2 regions of the Paenibacillus sp. Lou8.1 genome follow, and region 2 is predicted to be linked to the other one. Evidence: riboswitches for the same ligand, from Rfam matches in the RefSeq annotation. Region 2 holds a riboswitch; the other holds the start of a gene.
What was found. Region 2 has a riboswitch for S-adenosylmethionine ahead of NLX78_RS08515 (methionine ABC transporter ATP-binding protein). Riboswitches for the same ligand answer to the same signal wherever they lie in the genome.

Region 1: linked by a shared signal. The riboswitch ahead of metA (homoserine O-acetyltransferase MetA) and the one ahead of NLX78_RS08515 (methionine ABC transporter ATP-binding protein) in region 2 are both predicted to bind S-adenosylmethionine.

What each region holds. Positions count from the first base shown of each region.
Region 1 covers NZ_JANAVN010000015.1:29,909-36,953, forward strand. The annotation lists gene NLX78_RS20225 (aminotransferase class I/II-fold pyridoxal phosphate-dependent enzyme) at 1-695, opposite strand, end outside; gene NLX78_RS20230 (PLP-dependent transferase) at 692-1,876, opposite strand; gene metA (homoserine O-acetyltransferase MetA) at 2,001-2,918, opposite strand; SAM riboswitch class I at 3,037-3,162, opposite strand; gene NLX78_RS20240 (hypothetical protein) at 3,457-3,618, opposite strand; gene corA (magnesium/cobalt transporter CorA) at 3,713-4,648, shown strand; gene NLX78_RS20250 (HRDC domain-containing protein) at 4,810-5,817, opposite strand; gene NLX78_RS20255 (ROK family protein) at 5,983-6,861, opposite strand.
Region 2 covers NZ_JANAVN010000005.1:69,876-76,920, reverse strand. The annotation lists gene NLX78_RS08525 (MetQ/NlpA family ABC transporter substrate-binding protein) at 26-868, opposite strand; gene NLX78_RS08520 (methionine ABC transporter permease) at 943-1,611, opposite strand; gene NLX78_RS08515 (methionine ABC transporter ATP-binding protein) at 1,608-2,630, opposite strand; SAM riboswitch class I at 2,767-2,906, opposite strand; gene NLX78_RS08510 (Cthe_2314 family HEPN domain-containing protein) at 3,032-3,757, opposite strand; gene NLX78_RS08505 (UbiD family decarboxylase) at 3,809-5,575, opposite strand; gene NLX78_RS08500 (COX15/CtaA family protein) at 5,705-6,634, opposite strand; gene NLX78_RS08495 (thioredoxin family protein) at 6,850-7,045, opposite strand, start outside.

The DNA.
Region 1 (7,045 bases), on a different contig from region 2:
CTCCCGAGCGATTCGGTACGCGCTACCGCAAGTCCTGCCAGCACATCGCTGTGTCCGCCCAGAAACTTGGTCGCACTGTGCAATACAATATCGACTCCCTGCTCAATCGGACGTTGATAATAAGGTGTCATAAAAGTATTATCCAATAAAGTTAAAAGTCCGTGATCCTGTGCCCAAGAGGTTATTCCTGCTACATCGGTAATTTTGAGTGTCGGATTGGACGGGGTTTCCATATATACAGCCCTTGTATTCTCCTGCAACGCCTCTTTCACAAGGTTGAGGTCCGTCATGTCAACGAAGGTCGTTTCAATATTCATCCGTTTCAAAATGGAGGTCAGCAGTCGATATGTTCCTCCATATACGTCCTCCGAAACAATGACATGATCTCCAGCGGATAAGAGCATAAATGTAGTGGAGATGGCCGCCATACCTGACGCAAAGGCAAAGCCGCACGCCCCGCCTTCTAATAAGGCGATATAATCCTCTAAAGCTTGTCGTGTCGGATTACCTGAACGGCTATAGTCATGCTGGGGAGGATTAAAAATATCATGATGGTGAAAGGTAGAAGCTTGATAGATCGGGACGCTCGAGGCCCCCGTAACGCTGTCAATTTCAGAACCAAAATGCAGCAGCTTGGTAGCGAACTTCCGCTCTTTGTTCAAATCCTGCCCGATCCTCCTCGCATCCTCTATCATTGCAGCTCTCCTCCTTCTACTTCTTGACGTGCCGCTTCCAACGCCGAACGCAAATCTTCAATGAGGTCGTCTGTATGCTCAATGCCTACGGAGAAACGCAACAGCCTGTCATCTACCCCGACAGCATCCCGAATTTCTGCTGGTATGTCCGCATGTGTCTGCACAGCGGGATAGGTCATTAACGATTCCACACCGCCGAGACTTTCCGCAAACGCAATGAGCTTAATGTGACGAAGCAAAGGTTCCACATAACGAGCATCCTTTACTTTAAAGGAGAAGATCCCTGTATTTCCGCTAGATTGTTTATTTTGAATTTCACGACCTGGGTGGCCTTCGAGAGCTGGATAGAATACTTCTGCCACCGCCGGATGCGTCAGTAAATAGTTAGACAGCACTGTTGCATTATGCTCATGTCGGTCCATACGCAGCGCTAACGTCTTCATCCCCTTCATCAACTGATAGCAGTCACTCGGGGAAAGCACGGCCCCTATGGAATTGTGCAGAAAGGAAATTTCAGCTGATAGCTCTTTGCCTTTGGTTACGATTAACCCTGCCAGCACATCGTTGTGTCCGCCCAAATACTTGGTTGCACTATGTACCACAATATCCGCGCCCAGTTCCAATGGCCGCTGGAAGTATGGTGTTAGCAGCGTATTATCTACAATGGTAAGCAACTGATGTTGTGATGCCCATTCAGCCACCGCTTGAATATCAGTAATCATCATTAACGGATTTGTAGGTGTTTCTATGAATACAGCTTTGGTATTCGGTCGACATGACTGCTCGAGTGCTTCAAGATCGTTCGTATCCACATAACTGGCTGTTACACCAAATTTAGATAAAATACGCTCCAGCAAACGATATGTCCCGCCATACAGATCCAGCGATACTATGAGATGATCTCCCTGTCCAAACAATGCAAATACCGTTTGCAGCGCTGCCATACCTGAGCTGCATGCAAAGCCTGCATCACCAGATTCAAGTGCAGCAGAAGCCTCTTCCAGTACCTTTCGCGTGGGATTGATCGTCCGAATGTAATCAAATCCTGTGCTTTGACCCAGACGGGGATGGCGGAACGCCGTAGATTGGTAAATCGGGTAATTAACAGCCCCGGTTACTGGCTCCTCTACTGAACCGATTTGTGCCAATCTGCTTTCGATTTTCCACTGTTTCTCACTCATATGAATCCTCCTGTTAACTTCCATAGTGGGTGCTATAACCAATCCTGCAAAAATGGATGTCAAAGACTATACTGCTGCGCTACTGCAAGGTGGTACTGTACAAGGGTAAACTACAAGCCCCTTTTTAAATCTGGGGCCCGATATCGTAAGGTGTCTCTTGGTATACATAATAGTTCAGCCAATTCGAGAATAATAAATTAGCGTGCGCCCGCCAGATTGAGGGCGGTGTGCGCTCAGGATCATCATTAGGAAAATAATTCTTGGGAACTTCAATATCCATTCCTTTGGCCACATCGCGGTCGTATTCCCATTTCAATGAAAGCGGGTCATATTCAGAATGCCCAGTTACAAAAATTTGTTTACCGTCAAGCGTGGCTACGAGGTACACTCCAGCTTCCTCGGATTCGGATAAAACTTCTAATTCGGCGATATGATCAATATCTTCCCGCCGAACCTCCGTATGTCTGGAGTGAGGGGCATAAAACAGTTCATCAAAGCCGCGTAGCAATTTTACTTTAGGTTTAATCACGGTGTGTGGAAATACGCCAAAGCATTTGTAGTCGAGCCCGTATTTCGGGACATTGAAATGATGGTATAAACCTGCCTGTGAGGCCCAACAGATATGCATGGTCGAAGTTACATTCGTTTTCGTCCACTCAAAGATTTGCCGGATCTCCTCCCAGTAGTTCACATCCTCAAACTCAAGCTGTTCAACCGGAGCTCCTGTAATGACCATGCCGTCAAAACGACTGTTCTTGATCTCGTCAAACGTTTTATAGAACATATTCAAATATTCTTGCGATGTATTTTTGGATACATGAGACTTCATGTGCACCAGCGTGACGTCCACTTGCAGCGGCGTATTGCCGACCAGGCGCAATAGTTGGGTTTCCGTCGTTTCCTTTGTAGGCATCAAATTCAAAATGGCGATGCGCAACGGACGAATGTCCTGATGATAAGCCAGGCTTTCATCCATTACGAAAATGTTTTCGCCCTCCAGCACTTCCTTGGCAGGTAGCGTGTCTGGGATTTTAATCGGCATGTAAACTCACTCCTTGTTCGGTAAGTTTTGCGAAAATCGTCCTGCTGAGATGCCGGGCATATAATAAAAAGACCTTTCTCTGGTTAGAGAAAGGTCATATTTGTATCCATATGCGCCTCTCTCATCTGTCAGGGCAACGCTCTTTGTACAAAGCGCGCGTCCTGCAAGAATTAGCACCGTGCGATTAAAATCGCCGGTTGCCGGGTATCATCGGGCTAGTCCCTCCACCTGCTCTTGATAAGATTTCGCTATATTCATTTTGGGTTCACAAAGTTCTTGTTGTTCACTTTAATGCATCGGCTGGGCTTCGTCAAGATGGGACTTTTAAATTTGTGCCCTGCAATCACATTTTGTCTACCTTTTCCATAGGTTAAATCATATCCCTCCTTTCGCTGAAGCTCTTGCCACTACTGTTGATTTAGCCCATGATTTTGCGCTTGAAAGGCCGTAGGCCGAGCGTTATACTATACAAGTGCTATTAGGCAAAAATATGGAGCAGTAGTGCAGATTTGAGTGTTTCCTGCGATACTGTGGCAATCTAAAAAGAACATTTGAGAGGTGAATCCGGAATGGAAGGCGACCCGAGTCCGAGTAGGCGGCGATCCCTGAACAACAGCATAGGAATGACTTCAGCTTGCCGAAAGACGGGACGCCAGGCTCTGCATGCTCCAAAAGCCTCCGGCTTTTGATGAGAATGCACGCTTACCCGCACCGGCTAACTGGCTAACTGAGTTCATTCCTTATGCTTAAGGTAAACGTATTTCCGTTACGACGGAGCATAAGGAGTGACATATATGAAAATCCGTTTGGTCAACAACGGGGTTTTTACCCCTGTCGAAGAAATTGAAATGGCGCTTACTGCACCGGCAGAAGGTTTTTATTGGATTGATGCCGATGTCGATGATTTGGCAGTGCTCCAACCTTTATTTTCCATGCATGATCTTGCAGTAGAAGACTGTTTGAGTGAAGAGGAACAACGTCCGAAGATCGAAATTTATGAAAGCCATTATTTTATCGTTGTAAATAGCATTCGTTTTGATGATGAAGAAATATTTTTGCGAGCTTTGAACATCTTTCTCGGCCGCCATTTTATCATTACGGTGACCAAGCAGAAAATCAATGAGCTTCGTACCCTCAAGCCTATGCTGTGGGAGCAAGAAGTCAGCCAGCCTGACCGTTTTATGTATCTGCTGGTCGACTTGATTGTTGACAACTATTTTCTGGTTGGTGACCGGATTGAGGTCCGCATTGAAAAACTGGAAGAAGATATTCTAATGCATACGAAAAAGTCGCATTTGAACGAAATCATCGGCTTACGCAGTGAGATTCTGTGGCTGAAAAAAGTGCTGGGTCCGCAAAAGGAAGTCATCAATACCCTGAACAAACGGGATTTGCGACTCATCGACGATCAATTGCAAAAATATTTCAGCGACATTTATGAAAATGCTGTGAAAATTTCGGAGACTTTTGAAACTTACCGCGATTTGATGGGTAACCTTCGAGAAGCTTATCAATCCAGTATCGCCAATCGTGCCAATGAAATTATGCGTGTGTTTACGGCAATAACGACCGTATTTATGCCATTGACGGTCATTACCGGAATATATGGGATGAACTTCGATAATATGCCTGAACTTCATACACGTTATGGCTATTTTGTCGTCATTGGTATTATGGTGGCACTAGGTGTCAGTATGTTCTGTATTTTCCGCAAGAAAGACTGGGTTTAAAAAGAAAAGGGGAAAAAGTACGGAGTTGGATACCTATTTCGATTTTCAAGCTTGATCATAAAAAGCAGCAGCCGTGTCCTATGAGGAACTGGCTGCTGCTTTTTAGTATGTTGGACCCTGAATGTACTTTAATACTTTAGCTTTATCTAATCAGTTCTATATTATCCAACATGTCGGTCGGGTACCTGCTGATGGCGAAACCGTATACGGATCAGACGCAGACGCTCATAAATTTGATCCAATCCTGTTTCTGTCGCCTTTTCTTCCCCATACACTTTCAGCATGACAGGCTTGAGTAGCGTATCCCCCAACTCTTCATAAGCAGACCAGATGGCTGCCTGCTCCTCCTCAGATACATTCACCAATTCCTTGCGGATCAGCTTCTCCATATCAATACCATCCCTGTCCAAATGCTCCACAGCTTCAATCATTTCTCTACGATGCAAACCTGTCTTCATCCCGATATGCTCCAGTGAAAGACCGTCCGAAATGCCTTCGATAATCGTTCTAGTTAGGCTGAACTTATTCAGCTCCTGCCTGTATTGATTCTCTTTTTGCTTGTATAGCCATGACAAAAAAACTTCTTCTTCCAGCGTCTCTGTTACCCAGTTCAACGGAAATGGCGTGGTCCGGTCATTTTGTGTCGTAATAGCCAATAGCTCCGTCCCATATTGCGACACCTTACCCTGACCCATACCAGGTAGCTCCAACAATTCTTCTTCGGTATGAGGAAGATAGACGCTAATGAGCCGAAGCAGCCGATTCGTAGCAATAAAATAAGGCGCTTTTCGTTCCGTTGCTGCTTTTTGTCGTCTCCACATTGTCAACTGCTCATACACTTCATCACGTGGAAACAAATCACTGTAGCAATACAGCTTTTGCAGCGTTTGTCCTCGTCCTGATGATCCTTCTTGCTCATGAAATACGCCATGGATTAAGGGCCTGTAGCCCTCAGCCATTTTGAGCGCCAGCTCATGACGGTATACATGCAGTAATTCCTGCCACAAGCTGCCCTCATACCAAAGGTCGTCTATACTTTCATCCGGGACATGGTGTGTGCTCCAGCCTGCACTCCATCCCCCTTCATGTTGCCCAATCCATACCTGAGCAAAGTCCTCATAGCCCTGTTCATTCCGTTTGGACAAGCGATTTAAAAATACAATCTCCATGATTTCTTCCTCCCTCTTATCGTTGAAAGACAGTCCCGCACAACACAAAAACGCAAAAAAAGCACCTATCCTGCGTATTCGCAAGAAAGGTGCTTCCCTTTTTGAGCCGTACTATGCTGTTGCCTATATAATAACCGTACCTTGGAGTGCCGTCAACCATAAATTCTAATGATTCAGCTTTTCCTTTGCCAATGCCAGAGCACCGCACAATCCAGCATTGTCACCCAATCCCGGAGATACGATATATTGCTCAATATCTGTCGTCAGACTCGAATGCTGTACGTATCCGTTCAAAAGTTCTTGAAGCTTGGTACGAATGAGCGGGAACAGTTGGTCCTGCTTCATCACTCCCCCGCCCATAATAATTTTTTGCGGTGACAGGATTAATACATAGCTCATTAAAGCCTGTGCCAGATAGTGCGCTTCCATTTCCCAGGCTGCGTGATCGACAGAAAGCTCATGTCCTTTAACCTTCCATCTTTTTTCGAGCGCAGGACCTGCTGCCAGTCCCTCCAAACAATCTCCGTGATAAGGACATGTCCCCTCGTAAGTATCTTCTGGGTGACGACGTACCAGAATATGCCCCATTTCCGGGTGGGATAATCCATGTATCAGCTTTCCACCAACCAAAGCACCCGCCCCGATGCCTGTACCTATCGTAATATACAGACAGTTGTCCAATCCCTTGGCGGCACCCCAAATAGACTCACCAAGTGCTGCTCCATTCACATCCGTGTCAAATCCCATAGGCACGTCAAAATGCTGTTTCAGTTTGCCAATTAAATTGTAATTTCCCCAATGTGGTTTTGGCGTTGTTGTAATATACCCATATGTATCACTGCCTTCGATAGGATCAATCGGCCCGAACGAGCCTACACCCAATGCTTCAATGCCCTTGCCTTCAAAAAATGCGATGACATTCTCCATTGTTTCTGCTGGGGTGGTCGTTGGAAAGCTTGCTCGTTCCAGTACCTCCCCATGTTCGTTGCCAATTCCACATACAAATTTGGTACCGCCTGCCTCAATTGCTCCCAATACTGTCATAGTTGCTGTTGTCCCCTTTCAATAATCCGGTTCTCTATCCACTATATTCACCTGAAATGTGCCCGAGGTCAATCCCCTTATCGCAATTGTATATAATCCTTCACATGACTATACAACTCCCTTGACATAACGGTATAAAAATAAGGACACTAACGCACCTAGCGTCAGCATCCCTATAAACTTA
Region 2 (7,045 bases):
CGTGCAATGCGTTCTCGTTCCCTACTTAAAATGCCGGGATAATTGCGCCTTGGTATTTATCTTCGATGAATTTTTTAGTTTCTGGAGATTGCAAAGCTTTAAGCAACTTCTGAATCGCTTCGGAATCTTTATTATCAGGACGTGCTACCAGAACGTTAGCATATGGAGAATCCTTGTCTTCCAGTGCCAGTGCATCCTTCGTAGGGTTCAGCTTCGCTTCCAAAGCGTAATTCGTGTTGATCAACGCAATATCCACTTCAGGCAACTGACGTGGCAGCATAGCCGCCTCCAGCTCCTTGAATTCCAGGTTTTTCTTATTTTCAGTAATATCTTTTACCGTAGCTTCAATGTTGCTTGCGTCTTTCAGCTTGATCAGACCTTGTTTTTCCAACAACAGCAAAGCACGGCCTCCGTTTGTCGCATCGTTCGGAATAGCTACAGTTGCGCCATCTGGGAGTTCATCAAGCTTTTTATATTTTTGGGAGTAGATGCCGAAAGGCTCCAGGTGAACCGCGCCCACAGAAACCAAATCCATTTTGCGCTCTTTGTTCATCACATCCAAGTAAGGTACATGTTGAAAGAAGTTAGCATCCAGCTGCTTGTCAAACAATTGGACGTTCGGCTGTACATAGTCGTTAAACTGAACGACTTGGAGACGAACCCCTTCTTTTTCCAACTGAGGCTTGATCGCTTCCAAAATTTCCGCATGCGGCACAGGAGAAGCTCCAACTTTCAGCTCCACTTCACGTGGTGATCCGCCTGTATTCTCGTTCGCATTGTTTGTATCCGATGTTGTGCTCTTTGTGCCGCAAGCAGCCAGCACCGCAATTAATGTCAAGCTTAATACAGCCAATACCCATTTCTTCATGTTATTACCCCTCCAATAATTTGTAATATTCAGGAGCAGACGTCCTGATCAATAAGGATATCTATATGTTTTCCCTATTTTCGAGTATAATGCCGCACGAGCCGATCTCCCGCCATTTGCAGCAATTGTACCAATACAACCATCAGCACGACCGCAACGATCATGACAGCCGTTTCATAACGATAATAGCCGTAGTTGATAGCCAGTGTACCCAGTCCACCGCCCCCGATCATCCCGGACATTGCCGTGTAGGATACGAGTGTAACGACGGTAATGGTTAATGCGGCGAGCAGACCCGGAAGTGCCTCACGTAACAGCACACGCCGGATAATTTGTCCTGTCGAGGCACCCATCGCTTGTGCGGCTTCAATGACGCCCTTGTCCACTTCACGCAGAGACGTTTCTACAAGACGTGCGAAGAATGGGGCAGCCCCGATAACCAATGGCGGAATGGTTCCCAGCACCCCGGTCGAGGTACCAACCAGCGATCGTGTAAAAGGAATAAGTGCAACGATCAAAATGATAAAAGGTACGGAACGTAAAATGTTAACGATAAATGATAATACAATGTATATCACCTTCATCAGAGTTAACGAGGAGCGACTCGCCAGAAACAATAATATGCCGAGCGGCAAACCAATAACGAGGGTGAACAATGCCGATGCCCCAAGCATCTGAAGGGTTTCCAGCGTAGAATTCCCTAGCTCTTCCCAACTCACTTGTGAAAAATCAAGTTCGCTCATTGTCCAATCACCTCCACATCAAGCCCTTGCCCAGACACTTCGCGCAACGTATGCTCTATATCCTCATGATTTCCTTCAAAACGAACGATTAGCTGTCCATAGGGTACATTTTTAATCGTAGATATAGTTCCCTGCAAGATCGCAAAATCAACACCAGTACTTCGAGCCGTACGCGACAGAATCGCATCATATGTTTTGCTGCCCAAGAAGGAGATACGCACCACCTGCGCTGACTCGCCGCCACCTGCTGCCGCAATCGCTGCTTGTAACTCTTCGGGATGTTCTGACTCCCGTTGGATAAAGTCCTTGGTTACCTGGTGCTGCGGCTTCAAAAATACTTCCGCCACCGGACCTTGCTCAACGATGTCGCCCTGATGAATGACGCCAACTTTATCACAGATGCTTTGAATGACATGCATTTCATGTGTAATCAGTACGATGGTTAAATTAAAGCGCTGATTAATATCCAGCAGCAATTTCAGGATAGACCCCGTCGTCTGCGGATCAAGCGCTGAAGTCGCTTCGTCACACAGCAATACATGAGGATCACTAGCCAGCGCCCGTGCAATTCCTACCCGTTGCTTCTGTCCACCTGAGAGCTGTGACGGATATTTTCCACTGTGTTCTTCGAGACCCACCAATTCCAGCAGTTCACGAACCTTCTTGTCCAGCTTCTGCTTGGGCGTGTTTACCAGCCGCAATGGAAATGCAATATTGTCATACACCGTCGCCGAGGACAACAAATTAAAATGCTGAAAAATCATTCCGATTTTTCGGCGCTGCATTTGTAATTGGGATTGACTCACAGTGGTGAGGTTTACCCCGTCTACCCATACTTCACCTGAAGTAGGGCGTTCCAATAAATTAATACAGCGGATCAATGTACTTTTCCCCGCCCCGGAGTGACCAATCACCCCGAATATTTCTCCACGCTTTATAGAAAGATTCAACCCAGACAGCGCATTAACGCGTCGGTTACCTTTGCCATAATGCTTGGTTAACTGCTTAAGCTCTATCAACGTGCTGCGACCCCCTTCACTTCTTCCTTACCCTTTTAACCAGTTGTCATCTCTCAGGATTGTATAAAATCGCTATTTATTTATACAAAAAAGAGCCCCTTTCACAGAATGAAAAGGGCCCCACCTTGCGAACCTTTTCTCATCTGCCAAAATCGCTATAACTCTAGCGGTTTTGTAGGAATTAGCACCATCATGTTCCCTCCCAGTGTATTACACCGGGAAAGAACGGGTTGCCGGGCTTCATCGGGCCAGTCCCTCCACCTCTCTGGATAAGAAAAATATGTTAAACTCCAGCTTTAGCTGTCCGTTAAGTTTATATAAAAAAATATAATTCAAGCATTTTTCTGAAACTAGGTTTCAGTATAGATAGTTTACATAGCTTTGTCAAAGGATATTTTCTATCATATTTTTGGGCGTACTGCCCGGTTCTCCCATTGTTTCGCAGTATAAGTAAAGGCGTTTGACAGCGACCGACACACCATTTCCAAGCCCTGCTGCAAATCTTCCAAATGGTGATCGAGGTCCTCCAGTTGGATTTTTCCATACAAAGCTCGGTGTCGTTGCCAGAGATCATCCTGCATTTCCGTATTCATATAGTGTATCTCCGTATTCCGACGCTTACGCAGCCGATTGATGGCATCGTTGTATGTGTCCTTGATATCAATTAAATTATCGGTCAATACAGGATGCATTTTGAGATACTTGAGCTGCCGCAACACGGTAAAATACGAATAATGAGCCTTATACTGCCCTGTTTTTAAATCACACAGATCATTCAGCCAGTTACCCAGCTTATCTAAAATGGAGAATACCCTCACAAACCCATCTTTATAAAAGAAAACATATAATGCATAGTCGGATTTTTCATCCTCGCTCATATCTTCAGCATATCCGGCTTTCACTTTCATACGGAAAAAGGCGGCAGCATGATGGCTCTGCTCCAGTTCATCCAGAGATGACATTAGACCGCGTGTCAAAATATCCGCCTTCCGAAAATCATGGGTCGGATCTCCACCAGCCTGAATTTGCCACTCCAGCAGGTTCAACATATCTGACATGCTGTTCATGGCATCTAACAGGATGCCCTTGTTTACACGTGGCGGCTCACCCAGTAGCTTGCGTATCATGCTTACGCCTCCTTATAAATGTAAAATCCGGCTGTAGGTTTCATTAGGGCGTCAAGCGAAATAACTCGTCCATCGTTGATCTACAAGCTTAACAATATCCTCACGCGGTAATACCTCATCCGGATACCCCGGCTTCATACGCGCATCCACTACAATCGGCAGCTTATAGTTCAGATGATGCAAACGAACTTCGCTGTCCGCGTACATATCCGTAGCCGGGTTAAAGCGTGTGAATACCGTCCACAGGAACGAGGCTTGAGAGCGAACAACTTCTTTGGCATCGTCCACAATAAAGACGAGCGGCCACTCTTGCTCACCTGCAGCTAATCGCTCCAAAACACGTGCCGCCAGCTCAGGCTCCTGCTCAAAGGACGCACCCGATACGACGAGGCAACCTCCGCAATAGGGCTTAATTTCACGAATTCCCGGCAGATCGCCTCCCTCATAAGCACGAGGCAATTCACGTACAGGCTCACCTATCCCCATCAGGATCGCCTTACTACCATGATTCAGCTTGCGGCCTGTGTAATCGAGTGTATCGTGTGACGTGTGATTGAAAATAAATAAATCCGTTGCTGGATTAAATCGCTCCAGAATGGTTTCCAGCAGCAGGTTAAAGTCAGATAAATCAATTACTCGATCCGTCAGCATCAGGAACTTGGTCAACGATAATTGACCTTGACCCAAAATAGTAAAACCGGATACAAGCGCTTCACGGGAGTAGCTTTCACGTACGACTGCCGCTGCCAGCGCATGTACGCCCGTTTCCGCATACGCCCACAGGGACTTGACGGAAGGCATCACAAGCGGATATGCAGGCGACAGCAGACGTTGCAAAAACTCACCGAGATAGTAGTCTTCTTGCCGAGGCTTACCTACAATGGTTGCCGGATAAATGGCATCCTTGCGGTGATGCATATGTTTGACATGAAATACAGGGAAATCATGCTGTAATGAATAATATCCAAAATGATCACCAAACGGGCCTTCCGGACGGCGTTCATGAGGCGGCACATAACCGCTGATTGCAAATTCTGCTTCTGCTGGAATCCGGTGACCCCCAAGCGGATCTTCTGTCATGGGCAGCTTGCCTCCCATAATAAGCGAAGCCAGCAGCAGCTCAGGCAAGTTTTCCGGTGCTGGAGCAATGGCAGACGCAATCAGGGCAGGCGGGCCACCAATGATAATCGTCGTAGGCAATGGCTCATTACGCAGCTCCGCTTCATGATAATGGAAACCGCCGCCTTTATGAATTTGCCAGTGAATGCCTGTCGTCTGATCATCATAAATCTGAATGCGGTACATCCCCAGATTATGATCCTTGGACTGACCTGGCTTCTCGGTATACACGAGTGGAAGCGTAATAAACGGCCCTCCATCCTCATGCCAACTGGTCACTTTAGGCAGTGGCGCTAACGGAGCCTCTGTACGGCGAACTCCCAATACAGGGGCCTCGCTGTGAGATACTGTTTTTAGCCCTACTTTTAGCATGTCCTTAATCAGGCCACGTTCATTCCACAATGCTTTGGGTGTAGGTGGAAACAATGTTTTGGTGGCTCCGACAATCGCATCCATCAGTTGCTCAGGTCGCGGGCCAAAAGCCATATCTACACGGCGATTCGTGCCAAACAGATTACTGGCTACAGGAAACGGGGTTCCTTTTACATTCGTGAACAGCAGTGCCGGCCCTTCTTCCTCAATGACTCTTCGATGAATCTCAGCCAGCTCCAAGTAAGGATCGACAGGTGCCTCTATAATTTTAAGATGATTTTCTTTACGCAGCGCTTCAATAAATTGGCGCAAATTCTGGTAGATCAACTGGACGACTCCTCCTAAGCAAATCAAGCCCTCGAGAAACTCGTGGGCCTGGTTTGTTTCTTATATGCTATTATACGTGTTTAAACGCCTCTTGGGCAAAAATCCGCTTCACTATGATCTATGAAATGCTTAGGTACGTTGTGCTTGGGTCGGAACAAGCTTGCGGTCCGGTGACAATTGCCATACACGATAGCTCAGATAAGCCAAAACGGAGAACAACGATGCAATCACCAGCATATGTCCCAGCACGATAAACATGTAGATTTCAGGTCTGTTGACGTACAACAAGATAATTCCAATCACCACTTGAAGCAAAATTAACAAGACCGACACGACACCCAATATACGGATATCTCGGTGATTCGGGTGATAACGGTATGAGTAGTGACCCACAGCCAAGATAATGACGAACAGCAGACCGGCTGAAATCTGATGAAGCAGCAGTGGAGATATGAAGCCCCCAATATTTACAACCTTCTGGATGACCGAGTGACTAAGCAACGCCCCTGAATAGACAGCAATATAGGTATAGATCGTCGATAGCCATATAAAGTTGCGATAGCCCCGACTGACACGCCCAGGAATCAGACGCGGAGTGTGGCGTGAGTCCGCGTGCTCCTGCCAGGCCCCCAGCGTCATCATAGTTGCACTGGCAAAGGCGATAAGCGCAAAGCCAAAATGCAGTCCCATGACTGCAGCCGATTGGGAGAAAATGACAGCCAATGCCCCCATTGCACCTTGTATGATGACAAACAAGAGCGTGAGCAGCGAGAATAGCTGTAAATCCTTCCGATGCTTCATAAACAGCAAAAAGCCAACAAATGAGGCGATAGAAAGAATCCCGGCCATGGCACTGACGGAACGATGAGAGAACTCAATAAGGGATGCGATCGTATGTGCCGGAACCAGCTTACCATTGCAAAGCGGGAATTCTCGGCCACAGCCAAGACCTGAATCCGTCCGTGTCACTACACCTCCACCGAAGGTAGCCAAAAACATGACAATACATGTTACGAGTGCCAGCCATTTTAATATTCTAATTTTGTTATTCAAATTCACCCGTATCCTTCCAAATATAATATTTATTCACTTTATATGTTGTGAAATGATCACTTAAAGTAATTATAACTGATATATCGTTCCTTGACATACGAGCTTTGTTGACAAAATGTGAACGTGTCCGTGAGAAAGCCGCCCCCTTAGAAGGAAGCGGCTTTCTGAATGTCTTGATGTCTAAAATTCACTTTGGAACCTTCATGCATGCACAGCATTCATTATTTTGCCAAGCTCGCATGGACTTCAACAGCCCGATCCAAAAATTGCTCAATCTCCTCGCGGGATTTGCGCAGTCTGTTCACCAGACGTACCAGTTCTCTACCTTCACTGTAAGCGATAAAGCTTGGAATCCCCAATACATTCTGCTCTTGACTGACGCTTTCGGCCTGTTCTACATCAATCTCAATTAATGTA